Regions from separate parts of the Mesorhizobium sp. B3-2-1 genome, predicted to be linked through region 1. Evidence: predicted binding sites of a transcription regulator. Region 1 holds the regulator's gene; each other region holds the start of a gene.
What was found. The regulator PhoB, encoded in region 1, activates phosphate uptake and scavenging genes when phosphate is short. The targets are predictions, from matches to a motif close to TGTCATNNANCTGTCAT.

Region 1 (5,172 bases):
TAGTTGTAGCGCAGGGGCTGCATCTTGTTTTTCACCGCCACCAGTTGCAGGGCACCGACAAGAAGTTTGATCCGCGCCCCTACCCGCGCAAGGGGCGCGCGTTCAGTTTCGACAGCCAACTGGCCGACAACGTGTTCTGGTCGCTGGCTTCGGGCGTAACGATCTGGTCGGCATACGAGGCGCTGGTCTGGTGGGCGATGGCCAATGGCTATGCGCCGACTCTAACATGGTCCGGCCACCCGGTCTGGTTCGTCGGCCTCTTCCTGTTGATCCCGATCTGGGAGAGTTTCTACTTCTACTGGATTCACCGGCTGCTCCATACGAAGCTCCTTTACCGCATCCACGCGCTGCATCACCGCAATATTGATGTGGGGCCGTGGTCGGGCCTTGCGATGCACCCGGTTGAACACATTTTCTATTTCGGAACCGCGCTGGTCCATTTCGTTGTTCCGTCCAGCCCGGTGCATCTTATCTGCCACCTGATGTTCTATGGCCTTTACGCCATTACCACCCATACCGGGTTCGAAGGGCTCTGGCTGGCCGGGCGCAAGCGCGTCGACCTGGGCACCTTCCACCACCAGCTTCATCATCGCTACTTTGAGGTGAACTACGGCACGCTGGAAGTGCCATGGGACAAGTGGTTCGACACCTTCCACGATGGCACTGAATCGGCAAAGGCACGGATGAAGGCGCGTCTTGCCGCGCGGCGCCGGCTATAGGTCACGCCGGCGGAAGGGGCACGTGATATAAGTCCTCAGGCAGGTTTACGCCGCAGACCGCCCTAGCCCCCGATCTCTTTACCGCAAGGCCGGCGAAGCGCTCGGATACGGGCTTGGCAGCCTGTTCGCGCTGATCGATCCCGCACCCGTCGCCATGGTCGGCGTCTGCGCGGCGGCCTTCGACCTGATCGAGCCGGCACTGCGCGAGGCGATCGCCCACACCGCCGGCGGCCAGCATTCGAAATCGATCTCCTTCGACATCGGGATTTGTTTTTCTTCCATGTGATCGGCGCGGCATGCATGATTGTTTTGCTCTGGAAGGTGCACAATCATACACGTGGGCGCTCCCCATTCCGATCTCACCGAGATGGGACAGACGTCTAGTCTTCCCTGATCGCGTAGCCCGCGCCGCGGATGGTGCGGATGACGTCGGGCATGCGGCCATTGTTGACCGCCTTGCGCAGCCGTCCGACATGCACGTCCACGGTGCGCTCGTCGATATAGATCGTCTCGCCCCAGACATTGTCGAGCAACTGGCTGCGCGAGAACACGCGGCCGGGATGGCGCATCATGAATTCCAGCAGGCGGAACTCGGTCGGTCCGAGCCGGATCTCACTCTTCTTGCGATAGACCCGGTGCGATTCGCGGTCGAGCACGATGTCGCCGACCTTGAGCACGCTGGACAGCACTTCCGGCTTGGCGCGGCGCAGCAGCGCCTTGACCCGGGCCATGAATTCCGGCGTCGAGAACGGCTTGACTAGATAATCGTCGGCGCCGGTCGAAAGGCCGCGCACGCGGTCGCTCTCCTCGCCGCGCGCCGTCAGCATGATGATCGGCAGCCTCTCGGTCTCGGGCCGCATTCGCAGGCGCCGACAGAGCTCGATGCCGGAAATCGCCGGCACCATCCAGTCGAGCACCAGGAGGTCGGGCACGTTCTCCTGGAGGCGGATCTCGGCTTCGTCGCCGCGTGTCACCACCTCGACCTGGTAACCTTCCGATTCCAGATTGTAGCGGAGGAGCACGCCGAGCGGCTCCTCGTCCTCCACCACCATGATGCGTGGCGCGATCATCGATTGATCATCCCTGCCGTCAAGCCGCCGGCACCGACATCGCCGTCTCGTCCTGCTTCGGACGGTTGGCGGGCAGTTGCGTGCCGGTCAGCACATAATACGCATTCTCGGCGATGTTGGTCACATGGTCGCCGATGCGTTCGAGGTTCTTGGCGCAGAACAAGAGATGCGTGCAAGCCGTGATGTTGCGCGGATCCTCCATCATGTAGGTCAGGAGTTCGCGGAACACCGAGGTGTATTTGACGTCGATGCGTTCGTCGTCGTTCCTGAGCTTGGCGAGTGCGGCGGCATCGCCGGCCGCATATTCCTCGACCACGCCCTGCACCTGGATCAGCACCAGCTGCGCCATGGAGTCGATCGAATGCGACAGGTCGCGCGGCGTGGCGGTGAGGCCGACGGAGCCGACGCGCTTGGCGATGTTCTTGGCAAGGTCGCCGATGCGCTCGAGATCGCCCGCCATGCGGATCGAGCCGACGACATGGCGCAGATCGTCGGCCATCGGCTGGCGCTTGGCGATCAGGGTGATGGCGCGGTCGTCGAGTTCGCGCTGGCGCGCGTCCATGATGGCGTCGTCGGAGACGACGCGCTGTGCCAGCGCGTTGTCCGAATTCAGCAACGCCTTGGTGGCGCCGCCGACCATCGTGCCGGCGAGATCGCCCATGTCGCTGATCAGCCTGCTGATCTGTCCGAGATCCTCGTCGAAGGCTGCGACTGTGTGTTCGGCCATGATCCTGGTCCTCGTATGCGTGATATCAGCCGAAGCGGCCGGTGATGTAGTCCTGCGTGCGCTTCTCGCGAGGCGACGTGAAGATCTTCTCGGTCTTGTCGAATTCGACCAGTTCGCCCAGATACATGAAAGCCGTCTGCTTCGAGACGCGCGCGGCCTGCTGCATGTTGTGGGTGACGATGACAATCGTGTAGTCGGCCTGCAACTCGTCGATCAGTTCCTCGATCTTGGCGGTCGACAATGGGTCGAGCGCCGAGGCCGGCTCGTCGAGCAGGATGACTTCCGGCTTGACCGCCACGGTGCGGGCGATGCAAAGCCGCTGCTGCTGGCCGCCCGACAGGCTGAGGCCGCTGGCGTTCAGCTTGTCCTTGACCTCGGTCCACAGTGCCGCGCGCTTCAGCGCCTGTTCGACACGGCCGTCCATCTCGGCCTTGCTGATCTTCTCGTAGAGCCTGACACCGAAGGCGATGTTCTCATAGATCGACATCGGGAACGGCGTCGGCTTCTGGAACACCATGCCGATCTTGGTGCGCAGCAGGTTGAGATCCTGCGAGCGGTCGAGAACGTTTTGGCCGTCGAGCAGCACCTGACCCTCGGCGGTCTGCTTGGGGTATAGTTCGTAGATGCGGTTGAAGACGCGCAGCAGCGTCGACTTTCCGCAGCCCGACGGTCCGATGAAGGCCGTCACGCTGCGCTCGGGCAGCGACAACGTGATGTCCTTCAGCGCCTTCGACTGGCCGTAGTAGAAATTGAGGTTCTTGACCTCGATCTTCGCCTTGGCGGCTGCCTCGGTGGCAATCGTCATGTCTGGAGACAACATCTGGCTCATTTGTCCTCTCTGCGTCCGGTCAGGCTGCGCGCAAAGATGCTGAGCGCGAGAACCGTCAATGTGATTATGAGTGCGCCGGTCCAGGCCAGCTGCTGCCATTCCTCATAGGGGCTGAGAGCGAACTGGAAGATGGTGACCGGCAGGCTGGCCATCGGCGCGTTGAGATTGCTCGACCAGAACTGGTTGTTCAGCGCGGTGAAGAGCAGCGGCGCCGTCTCGCCGGAGATGCGGGCGATCGACAGCAATATGCCGGTGACGATGCCGGAAAGTGCGGCACGGTAAGCCACTGATTTGATGACCACCCAGCGCGGCGCGCCGATCGCGGTGCCGGCTTCGCGCAAGGCGTTCGGCACCAGGTTGAGCATGTCCTCGGTGGTGCGCACGACCACGGGGATGACCAGGATGGCCAGCGCGACGGCGCCGGCGATCGCCGAGAAATGCCCCATCGGCCGCACCATCAATTCGTAGACGAACAGGCCGATGATGATCGACGGCGCCGACAGCAGGATGTCGTTGATGAAGCGCACCACGGTGGTGAGTTTCGAGAAGCGGCCGTATTCGGCCATGTAGGTGCCGGCCAGAACACCGATTGGCGTGCCGACGATAACGGCGATGACCGTCATCACCACGCTGCCATAGATAGCGTTCAGCAGGCCGCCGGCATCGCCGGGCGGCGGCGTCATCTGCGTGAACACATCAAGCGAGAGCCCAGCTGCGCCTTTGTAGATCAACGCGCCGAGGATCAGTGCCAGCCAGGCAAGCCCGATGCCCGCGGCGGCGACGCACAGCGTCATCATCACCGAGTTTCTGGCCTTGCGGCGGCTGTGAAGCGACGAGGCTGTCGACATCGGTCAGGCTCCGGTGCGGGCGTCGATGCGCATCAGCATGTAGCGTGCGATCGCAAGGATGAGGAAGGTGATGACGAACAGGATGAGGCCGAGCGCCACCAGCGAGGACGTGTAGAGATCGCCAACGGCTTCGGTGAATTCATTGGCGATGGTCGCCGAGATTGTCGTTGCCGGCGCGAACAGCGAGGTCGAGATGCGGTGCGCGTTGCCGATCACGAAGGTCACCGCCATGGTTTCGCCAAGCGCGCGGCCAAGGCCGAGCATGACACCGCCCATGATGCCGATGCGGGTGTAAGGGATGACGACGCGACGTGTCACTTCCCAGGTCGTGCAGCCAATGCCGTAGGCGGACTCCTTCAGCACCGGCGGCACCGTGTCGAACACGTCCTTGGTGATCGAGGTGATGAAGGGCAGCACCATGATGGCGAGAATCAGCGACGAGGTCAGCAGGCCGATGCCGTAGGGGGGACCGGCAAACAGGCTGCCAAGGCCGGGAATGCCGTGGAAAACGCTGATGATGAAGGGCTGCACTGTCGTCTGCAGGAACGGCGCCAGGACGAACAGGCCCCAGATACCATAGATGATCGAAGGAATGCCGGCCAGAAGTTCCACCGCCATGCCGATTGGGCGCCGAAGGGGGCGCGGGCAAAGCTCGGTGAGAAAAATGGCAATGCCGATGCCGAGCGGCACGGCGATCAGGATGGCGATGGCCGATGTGACAATGGTGCCGTAGATAGGCGCCAGGGCGCCGAATTTCTCCGTCACCGGGTTCCAGCTCTCGCTGGTCAGAAACGAGAAGCCGAAGGTCGACAGTGCCTGCCAGGAACCGGCAAACAACGAGATGGCAACGCCGCCAAGCAGCACCAGCACGAGAATGGCGGCGGCGCGGGTCAGCCCATGGAAGATCGAATCGGTTAACGCAAAACGTCTGACGATGGCGTCGCGCGAGCCCTTGATGGCTGGCAAGGCTTCCTGGACA
Region 2 (5,172 bases), on a different contig from region 1:
TGCGCGCCGGCCGTCCCTCCAATGTGTGGGTGACCTCGTCTGAAATGTGCTGAAGGATGCGGTTCCTCAGCGTGAACGGCGATATCGCCAGCCGCATTTCGGCGGTCGGCTCGGCATAGCCGGTGATGAAATTGAACAGTTGGGCGACGTCACGGGCGATTGTCGGATCGGTGGTGAAGAAGGACAGATCGGTGTAGATGCGCGCGGTGACCGGGTGGTAGTTGCCGGTGCCGAGATGGACATAATTGCGCAGCTTGCCGTCCTCGCGCCGCACCACCAGCGACATCTTGGCGTGGGTCTTGAGTTCGAGGAAGCCGAACACGACCTGCACGCCGGCGCGTTCGAGATCGCGCGCCCAGCGGATGTTGGCCTCCTCGTCGAAACGCGCCTTGAGCTCGACCAGCGCCGTCACCGACTTGCCGGCCTCGGCCGCGTCGACCAGCGCACGCACGATCGGGCTGTCGTTGGAGGTGCGATAGAGCGTCTGCTTGATCGCCACCACTTCGGGATCGGCCATTGCCTGGCGCAGGAACTGCACCACGACGTCGAACGACTCGTAGGGGTGATGGACGACGATGTCCTTCTCGCGGATGGCGGCAAAACAGTCGCCGCCATGCTCGCGGATGCGCTCGGGAAAGCGTGGGTTGTAGGGTATGAATTTCAGGTCGTCGCGGGGGACGGAGACGATCTCGGAGATCTGGCTGAGCGCCAGCGGCCCGGTGAGCACGCTGATGCGGCTCGACGAGACGCCAAGCTCGCCGGCGACGAAATCGCGCAATTCTCCAGGCATCAGCATGTCGAATTCGATGCGGATGACCGAACCGCGGCGGCGCCGCTTCAGCGCCGTTTCGAACAGCCGCACTAGGTCTTCCGATTCTTCCTCGACCTCGATATCGCTGTCGCGGATGATGCGGAACGTGCCGGAGCCCTTGACCTCGTAGCCGGGGAACAGCTTGCCGATGTAAAGGCCGACCGCCTCTTCCAGCGGAATGAAGCGGACATGGCGCTTGCGGTCCGGCAGGCGGATGAAGCGCTTCAGCGCCACCGGCAGGCGCAGCAGCGCGCTCATCTCTTCGCCATTCTTGCGGTGGCGAAGCTGCAGCGCCATCGAGAAGCCGAGATTGGGAATGAACGGGAACGGATGCGCCGGGTCGATCGACAGCGGAGTGAGCACCGGAAACACCTGCTCCTGGAAATGCTCTTCCAGCCAGGTCTTCTCGTCCTTGGTCAGCGCATCACGGGTGATGCTCTCGATGCCTTCCTTGTTGAGCAGCACCGTGAGTGCCGAAAGGCTCTTCTGCTGGTCCTCCTGCAGCCGCTCGACCTCACGCAGCAATTGTTCGAGCTGCTGTTCGGGGGTGCGTCCGTCCGGGCTTTTCAGCACGATGCCCTCGCGCACCTGGCCGGCAAGGCCGGCGACGCGCACCATGAAAAATTCGTCGAGATTGGCGGCCGAGATCGACAGGAAACGGACGCGCTCCAGCAGCGGGTGATGGGTGTTCAGCGATTCTTCGAGAACGCGGCGATTGAACTGCAGCCAGGAGAACTCGCGGTTGACGAAACGGTCCGGATTGCCTTCCGGGCTCGCTGCCGTGACGTTGTTGAATTCGCTCTGTACCGGCTTCAGTTCGTTCATGATTCCTGCTCTTCCGCCCGCCTCGGCCGGTTAACCGGCTTAACTTATCCTGTGGCAGGCTTTTGCGACAGTTCTCTGACAGGCTTTTGCGACAGTTTGATTTCATCGAACTTGCAAACAGGCTTGATATGATCCAGATGCAGAGAGACTGCGTTAAGGAGACGACGATGGCAGGCGGTTCCATTCCCCATTTCCAGAACGATGCGGGCCATCCGGCAATCGACATCGGGGTCAAGGAATTCATGTGCACGGGCGCCAACCCGCCTTTTGATCATCCGCATGTGTTTCTCGACATGGGCGACGACAATGAGAAAGTCTGCCCCTATTGCTCGACCCTCTACCGCTATTCGCCGAAGCTGAAGGCAACGGAAACGCAGCCGGCGGGCTGCCTCTACATCGACCAGGCCGCCTGACCTCCCGACCATGAGCGAGACGCGGTCCCGGCAGGTCGTGATTGCCGGGGCTGGAATCGCCGGGCTGACGGCGGCGATTGCCTTCGCCGAACGCGGCTACCCCGTAAAAATGTTCGAACAGGCCAAGCGCCTCGAAGCGGCGGGCGCCGGCATCCAGCTCTCTCCAAACGCGACGCGCATTCTGCGCCAGCTTGGGGTTTTCGACACGCTTCTTGCCAATGCCGTCAAGCCGGAAGCCGTGGTGCTGAAGGACGCCGCGAGCCTGCGCCAACTGGCACGCGTGCCGCTTGGCGGCGCCGGTGAGGAACGCTGGGGCGCGCCCTATCTCGTGGCGCACCGGGCTGATCTGCAAGACGCCCTGATGGCGCGCGTCGCGCAAATGCCCGACATCCAGCTCACCACCGGCGCGCAGGTCAGCAGCGTGGCCTCCGGTTCAGTCGGTATCACCATGACAGATGGGGTCGGCCGCAAGATCATCGATACCGAAGGATCTCTGCTGGTCGGTGCCGATGGCGTCTGGTCAGCGGTGCGCAGGTTTGGCGTAACGTCCGCCCAAAGCAGGTTTTCGGGCGAATTGGCATGGCGCACCACGATCTCGGCCGACAGCGCTGCCGGCAATGCGTTTGCGGCAATCGGTGCGGCCAATTGCGTCACCACCTTCCTTCATCCCGGCTTCCACATGGTCGCTTACCCCGTCAGCAAGGGGGACGCGTTCAACCTTGTCGCTTTCACCAAAGGCGAGCGCATTGCCGAAGGCTGGTCAGGCCATGCCGATCCCAGCATCCTCGCCAGCGCCATGCGTGGCACGGCCGCAGGCCTTGCAAGACTGGTGGAATTGGCTGGCCCATGGCTGACTTGGCCACTCCATACAGTCGAACGGAAGCAGCCCTGGACGATACCACCCGGCATCGCGCTGATCGGCGACGCCGCACATGCGATGACCCCGTTCGCGGCACAAGGCGCTGCCATGGCGATAGAGGATGCCGCGACGCTGGCCACTTTGATCGCCGACTTCCCCGGCGGGCTGACGCAAAGCCTCACCATCTGGGAGAACCTGAGACGACCGCGCATCGAAAAGGTGCTGAAACGCGGCGCGCTCAACCGCCTCGCCTGGCACGCCCGGGGACCGGTGGCATTGGCGCGCAATCTGTTTCTGGCGACACGGCCGGGAGAGAATCTCGCGGTGGACTTGGACTGGCTTTATGGGTGGCGGCAGCAGCAGATCATCCGTCGCTGAAAGGAGCCCGCGGCAAAAGCTAATTGTACAGCCGCATCGACAACCCAAGCGACGCCGGCAGCGGGTTCCACCAGCCGGTGCGCAGGCCGGCGGTGCGCAGTGCCGCCGCCGTCCAGGTGTTGCAGCCCATCAGCGCGTTGAAACGGCCATTGGCCTCATAAAAGCGGTCGAAATTGGAGTAGGCGGCATTGTCGATGATGATCGGGCCGCTCGGTCCCTGCTGAAAACTCGCTTCGATGAAGTCGAGCAATGCGGCAAAATGGTCCTTGTCCACGTCGAAGCCGGCGACATCGGGATGCGGCTCGGAGATATCGCCGGCCACGTCGACATGCATCACCGAGGCGTCGAGCGTCAGAGCCTTGAATACGGGCAGCGCCTTCACCTTCGCCCATGTCGGCGTTTCAAGGTAGAAGGCCCGCCCACCCCAGCCGAAGACGAGGTAGCGCACTTCGGGTGCGTCCGAAGGCAGGCCGGCATAGGCCAGGAAACGGAAGCGCCGGCGCACCTCGTCGTCCACCGGAATGGCGATGTCGGTGTGGATCGCGTTCTTCAGCACCAATATGCGCCGCGTGCCCTCACCCGCGGCGGCCGCCGGCCAGAGCGGCCGCGGCACCAACGTGCCGAGCGAGACGGCGAGCACCACTGCGGCAACCAGCATAACCAGGAAACGCAGGAGTTTTTTCATCGGTGCGGCTTCGCGGTTTCGTCGCGGCTCAATGCAGGCGACCATTATCCGATCGGCCAGACGCTAAAAAGCCCGGCCGTGGCGTGGCCGGGCTTTCTCGAATCGGCGCCAGTCCGCTCAGTGCAGGATCTGCGACAGGAACAGTTTCGTGCGCTCATGGCGCGGATGATCGAAGAACTCAGCCGGCGTGTTCTGCTCGACGATCTGGCCCTGATCCATGAAGATCACCCGGTTGGCGACTTTCCGCGCAAAGCCCATCTCGTGGGTGACGCACAGCATGGTCATGCCTTCCTCGGCGAGGCCCACCATGGTCTCCAGCACTTCCTTGATCATTTCGGGATCGAGTGCCGAGGTCGGCTCGTCGAACAGCATGATGCGCGGGTTCATGCACAGCGAGCGGGCGATAGCCACGCGCTGCTGCTGACCGCCGGAAAGCTGGCCCGGATATTTGTTGGCCTGCTCGGGGATCTTGACGCGCTTGAGGAAATGCATGGCGATTTCCTCGGCCTGTTTTTTCGGCGTCTTGCGCACCCAGATCGGCGCCAGCGTGCAGTTCTCCAAGATGGTCAGATGCGGGAACAGGTTGAAGTGCTGGAACACCATGCCGACCTCGCGGCGCACCTCGTCGATCTTCTTCAGATCGTTGGTCAGTTCCTTGCCGTCGACGATGATCTTGCCCTTCTGGTGCTCCTCCAGCCGGTTGATGCAGCGTATCATCGTCGACTTGCCCGACCCCGAAGGGCCGCAGATGACAATGCGTTCGCCGCGCATCACCTTCAGATTGATGTCCTTGAGCACATGGAACTCGCCATACCATTTGTGCATGGCGACGATGTCGATGGCGACATCGGTGGTGGAAATATGCATCTTGGCGGCGTCGACCTTGATCTCTTCCGCGCCGACGGCGTTTTCGGTGGCCATGGCTGGGGTCCCCTTGCTTTTTTGTTTAGCGTTTGTAGCCGGTGTCGAGCCGGCGTTCCGTGTACATTGAATAGCGCGACATGCCGAAGCAGAACAGCCAGAAGATGAAGGCCGCGAAGACCAGGCCGGATTTCGCGGTCTGCGCCGTCGCCCAATTGGCATCGGAGAAGTTCTGCTTGACGATGCCGAGCAGGTCGAACATCGAGATGATGAGAACCAGGCTGGTGTCCTTGAACATGCCGATGAAAGTGTTGACGATGCCGGGGATGACCAGCTTCAG
Region 3 (5,172 bases), on a different contig from region 1:
CCCAGTGATGACTGCGGAAAGCGTCAGGCCGAAGCCTTGTCGATGTACTTCACCGCATCGCCGACCGTCAGAATGGTCTCGGCTGCGTCGTCGGGGATCTCGACGCCGAATTCTTCTTCGAACGCCATGACGAGTTCAACCGTGTCGAGGCTGTCAGCGCCCAGATCATCGATGAAGCTCGCCTGCTCCGTCACTTTGTCGGCATCGACGCCAAGGTGTTCGATGACGATCTTCTTGACGCGCTCTGCGGTGTCACTCATTTGGGGCATCCTCGTCTTTTGTTTGTCTGTCTTCGTTAGCGGGCGGAATGCCGCTAATCAAGCTGAAAGATGGTCCTGCCGGTAACGCAACGGCCACGGACCGGTTTTGCCCGAACCGCCGGGTTGCGGGCCGCATTACACGAAAAATAGCCGAGGTCCAAGCCGAAATGGTGGGTTTTCACAGCACGGCGATAATGCTGCCGAACCTCGCTCAGATCATCGCCATGCCGCCATTCACGTGAATGGTCTGCCCGGTTACGTAGGCGGCCTCGTTCGAAGCCAGATAGGCAACGGCGGACGCCACTTCGGCACTGGTGCCCATGCGCTTGGTGGGGATCGCCGCCATGATCGCCTCTTTCTGCTTGTCGTTGAGCTTGTCGGTCATCGCCGATTCGATGAAGCCCGGAGCGACGCAGTTGACGGTGATGTTGCGGGTGGCGATCTCCTGCGCCAGCGATTTGGACAAGCCGATCATTCCGGCCTTGGAGGCGCAGTAGTTCGCCTGGCCAGGATTGCCGGTCACCCCGACCACCGAAGTGATGTTGATGATGCGGCCATGGCGGCGGCGCATCATCGGGTGGGTCAGTTCACGGGTCAGCCGGAAAACGGCGGCGAGATTGACCTCCAGCACCGTATCCCAGTCGGCGTCCGACATGCGCACGAACAGGCCGTCCTTGGTGATGCCGGCATTGTTGACCAGGATGTCGACGCCCTCGAGATCGGCCTCCGCCTTCTGGCCGAGTGCCTTGACCTCGTCGCGGTTCGACAGGTTGGCCGGGAACAGCTTGACCCGGTCGCCCAGTTCGGAGGCCAGCGTCTCCAGTTTCTCGACGCGCGTGCCGTGCAGGCCGACGATCGCGCCCTGTGCATGCAGCACCCTGGCGATCGCCTCGCCGATGCCCCCCGATGCGCCGGTGACAAGCGCCTTGCGGCCGGTCAATTCGAACATTTTTGTCTCCAGGTTGAGAAGAGGGCACCCCATATAGGGATGGTATCAAATGGCGTTTTATGCAAGCGCCGCCAATGCCGCCTCGACCTCGGCCGCGGAACCTACAGAGGCGGTGGCGATGTCGCGGTTGATGCGACGAGCCAGTCCCGAAAGCACCTTGCCGGCGCCGATCTCGTAAAGCGTCGAGACACCGTTGGCGCCGAACCATTCCACAGTTTCGCGCCAACGCACGCGACCGGTCACCTGCTCGACCAGACGCCGGGCGATTTCGTCGGGATCGGTCGACGGCTGTACCGATACGTTGGAAAGGACGGGAACGACTGGCGCAGTCTTTGCCACGCCGGCAAGAGCCTCGCGCATGACGTTGGCCGCAGGTGCCATCAGCGCGGAATGGAAGGGCGCCGACACTTGCAGCATCAGCGCCCGTTTGGCGCCCTTTTCGGTACACAGTTTCGCTGCCAGTTCAACCGCGGCCTTCGCACCTGAGATGACCAGCTGGCCGCCGCCATTGTCGTTGGCGATCTGGCAAATCGAGCCCTTTGCGGCCTCGGCACAGGCTGCTTCGACATCGGCCTGCTCCAACCCGATGATCGCCGCCATGGCGCCCTCGCCGGCCGGCACCGCTGCCTGCATCGCGTTGCCGCGAATGCGCAGCAGACGGGCGGCATCGCCAACAGAAACGAAGCCGGCGGCGGCGAGTGCCGAATATTCGCCCAGCGAATGGCCGGCGACATAGGCGACCTTGTCGTTCAGCGAGAAACCGCGCGCTTCCAGCGCCCTGATCGCCGCCAGCGACACCGCCATCAGCGCCGGCTGCGCGTTGGCTGTCAGCGTCAAGGTCTCTTCGGGACCTTCCCAGATCAGCTTCGACAGGTTTTCGCCGAGCGCGTCGTCGACTTCCTGGAAAATCCTGCGTGCCTCGGGAAAGGCATCGGCGAGATCCTTGCCCATGCCGACAGCCTGGCTGCCTTGTCCCGGAAAGGTGAATGCAACGGCCATGCGAGGGCTCCCCAAACTGGTTTTGCTTGCCTGATACTACGAATTTTCCCTGCCTGTGACGCAAGGCAGCCTGCCAAGTCAAGCCACTTCAGCCCATGCCGAACGCCGTATCCGCGCGCGCGTGCCTGTTCCAAAAGGCTTTTTGGCGATCACACCTGATGAAAACCGCTCACGAATCGTTTGCTGGCTCTTCTTATTTCCGCCACAGGCGCTAGCCTTGCGTGACAATTATATGACAATCGAATGACGTGGGTCGTCTTTGGGTGGGAAGTTAAAGTGGCAAAGAGTTTCAAACGTACCGGCAACGCCGCGCCGCAATTCCTGGAAGACGATCCGTCCACGGGCTATCTGCCGGGCCGGAAATGGCCGGTCGTCCGCTACGGACTGATCAGCCTGGCGATCTCGGCCGTCCTGGTGTTCGCCATCGAACTGATCGTGCGGGGTGATGTCGCCGGCACCGTTTTCTTCTTCCTGCAGCCGCTCAAGCCCGGCTGGACCACCATCGTCGTGTTCGCGCTGATCCTGATCGGTCTGGATGCCGTGCTCGGCCGCAGTCATCAAAGCCTGATGATCGTGGCGCCGCTGACCCTGTCGCTGGCCTTTGTCGGCCACCAGAAATCGCATTATCTCGGCGATCCGCTCTACCCTACCGATTTTCTCTATGCCCGCCAGATCTTCGCCTTGCTGCCGCTCCTAGTGCGCGACCGGCCGATGACCGCGCTCGCCATGGTCGTGGGCATCGTCGCCGGCCTTTCCCTGCTCGTCTACGGCTGGCGCCTTTGGCGCCGCAAGGTTCCGGCCCTCAGCCACAAGGGCCGCCTTGCCCGGCTGACGCTGGCGGTGCCGCTGCTCGCCTTCTTCGTCTCGATCATGGACTACGCCACTTTCTCGTGGACCAGGGACCGGCTGCAGATCATCCCCATCATGTGGGACCAGAAGGAAAACTATGCCTCCAACGGCTTTGCGCTCGCCTTCGCGCTCAACGTGCCGATGGCGCATGTCTCGGCCCCGCCAGGCTATTCCGACAAGGCTATTGCGGCCATTGACCGAACCAATGTGACCGCCTCGGTGCCGGCCCAGAAGCCAGACATCATCGTCGTCATGAGCGAATCCTTCTGGGATCCTACCAAGCTGCCCGGCGTCACCATCACCCCCGATCCGATGCCCAATGTGCGGGCGCTTCGGTCGGGTTCGATGTTCTCGCCTGAATTCGGCGGCATGACCGCCAATATCGAATTCGAGGCGCTGACCGGCTTTTCCAATGCATTCCTGCCGGCCGGCAGCATCCCCTACCAGCAATATGTGCGCACCCCGACACCGTCGATGGCGACCTTCCTGAAGAGCGAAGGCTATAAGGCGCGCGCCATCCATCCAGGCACCAACTGGTTCTGGAATCGCGGCGCGGTCTATGCCGATTTCGGTTTCAACGACTTCAAATCGGAAGAGACGCTGCCGCCCATGCAAAAGCGCGGACCGCTGGCATCCGACGCCGCGATGACCGACGAAATCATCCGCGAAGCCGATGCCAGCGACGACCCCGTGTTTTTCTTCGCGGTCAGCCTGCAGAACCACGGCCCCTATGAACCGAGACGTTATTCCAACCCGACCCACTCGGTGCAAGCCCCGATCAGCCAGTGGGCGCGTGAGTCGCTGCTCTCCTATGCCGAGGGTTCAGCCGACGCGGACCACGGCCTCGAACGGCTGGTCGAATGGGCCAAGACGCGCGAGCGGCCGACGATTGTCGTCTTTTTCGGCGACCATCTGCCGCCACTTGGACCGGTCTATGTCGAGACCGGCTTCCTGAAGGACAACGTCGCGCCCCGCAAGGAACCGACACCGGAGGCGGCTCTCGAACATCACGCGACACCGCTGATCATCTGGTCGAACCGTTCTGGCCCGGTCGAGAATCTGGGGACGGTGAGCCCTGCCTTCCTGCCCTATCATATCCTGACCGCGGCGGGCATCACCCACCCTTACTACACCGGTTTCCTGGGCGAGATGCGGGAGCGCTATCGCGTTGTCGACCGCAACCTGCTGCTCACGCCGACGGGCGAGGCCACGTCCGACTGGGCGCGGCAGAACGAGATCGACCCGGCGATCCGCGATTTCCGGCTGATCCAGTACGACATGATGTTCGGCAAGCGCCATGCGGCGCCCGACTTCTTCCCCGAGACGGTCGGAAAGGTTGTCGCCCATACGAGCTGAGGGGCTCGATCCCCTCAGCAATGCGCGCTCTCGGTATCGGTGCTCAATTCGTCAGTTGCAGCTTCGAGAACTTGTTGGCGATCTGCAGAAAAACGTTCGGCAGCTTGGCCGGGTCGTTGACGGCATAATAATCGCTCGGGTCGGAAGCGCAGGCGCTGTAAAGCGTACGGTTTGCGGCGGTGTCGGCCTGTAGCACCATCGTATAGATTTGCACTCCCTCGTTCTTCAACTGCGTGCAGACGCTCTTGGTCCAGCCGTCGACATTGCGGGCCGCCGTCGCCTGGTTATCCGACCCGAAGCGGCCACCCGCCAGATAGCCATAGGATGTGTAGTCGGACTTCGTCGGCTGTTCATCACTGGCGCCATAGACGACATTCTCACCGTCGGTGAGCAACAGCACGATCTTGCTGATGCCAGGCGTCTTGAACGGCGCACCGCCGGTATAGGGCGCGCCGGGCGAGAGCACCCGCATGCCCCAGGACAGCCCTTCCGACACATTGGTGCCGGAGCCGTTCCACTCCATCATCTGGCTCGCTGCCTTGCGCAATTTGTCGAAATCGTCAGTCAGCGGGACGATGGGGGTCGGGCAGGAACGGTTGGGACCAACGGTGATCGCGGTGCCGGTTTCGGTGACGATCTGGTTGGTTGACGCGACGTATTTGGCGACCTTTTCGAGGTCCTCACGCAGCAATGCGTCGAGCACGCCGCCAAGCAGACCGCTGAGGTCGATGCCAAGAATATTGACACCGGGCTGCTTGA

Region 2: a site for PhoB is predicted at 1,701-1,717, ahead of FJW08_RS03695 (RNA degradosome polyphosphate kinase). Genes of this name have one in related genera too.
Region 3: a site for PhoB is predicted at 2,430-2,446, ahead of FJW08_RS23810 (LTA synthase family protein). Genes of this name have one in related genera too.

What each region holds. Positions count from the first base shown of each region.
Region 1 covers NZ_VFTI01000004.1:216,759-221,930, forward strand. The annotation lists gene FJW08_RS06150 (sterol desaturase family protein) at 1-719, shown strand, start outside; partial or broken gene FJW08_RS06155 (sugar kinase) at 799-978, shown strand; gene phoB (phosphate regulon transcriptional regulator PhoB) at 1,100-1,789, opposite strand; gene phoU (phosphate signaling complex protein PhoU) at 1,809-2,516, opposite strand; gene pstB (phosphate ABC transporter ATP-binding protein PstB) at 2,542-3,345, opposite strand; gene pstA (phosphate ABC transporter permease PstA) at 3,342-4,193, opposite strand; gene pstC (phosphate ABC transporter permease subunit PstC) at 4,197-5,172, opposite strand, start outside.
Region 2 covers NZ_VFTI01000003.1:10,070-15,241, reverse strand. The annotation lists gene FJW08_RS03695 (RNA degradosome polyphosphate kinase) at 1-1,636, opposite strand, end outside; gene FJW08_RS03690 (zinc-finger domain-containing protein) at 1,804-2,049, shown strand; gene FJW08_RS03685 (FAD-dependent monooxygenase) at 2,060-3,286, shown strand; gene FJW08_RS03680 (TIGR02117 family protein) at 3,306-3,971, opposite strand; gene FJW08_RS03675 (amino acid ABC transporter ATP-binding protein) at 4,089-4,892, opposite strand; gene FJW08_RS03670 (amino acid ABC transporter permease) at 4,918-5,172, opposite strand, start outside.
Region 3 covers NZ_VFTI01000026.1:35,709-40,880, reverse strand. The annotation lists gene FJW08_RS23825 (acyl carrier protein) at 24-260, opposite strand; gene fabG (3-oxoacyl-[acyl-carrier-protein] reductase) at 472-1,209, opposite strand; gene fabD (ACP S-malonyltransferase) at 1,267-2,208, opposite strand; gene FJW08_RS23810 (LTA synthase family protein) at 2,452-4,413, shown strand; gene FJW08_RS23805 (pilus assembly protein) at 4,457-5,172, opposite strand, start outside.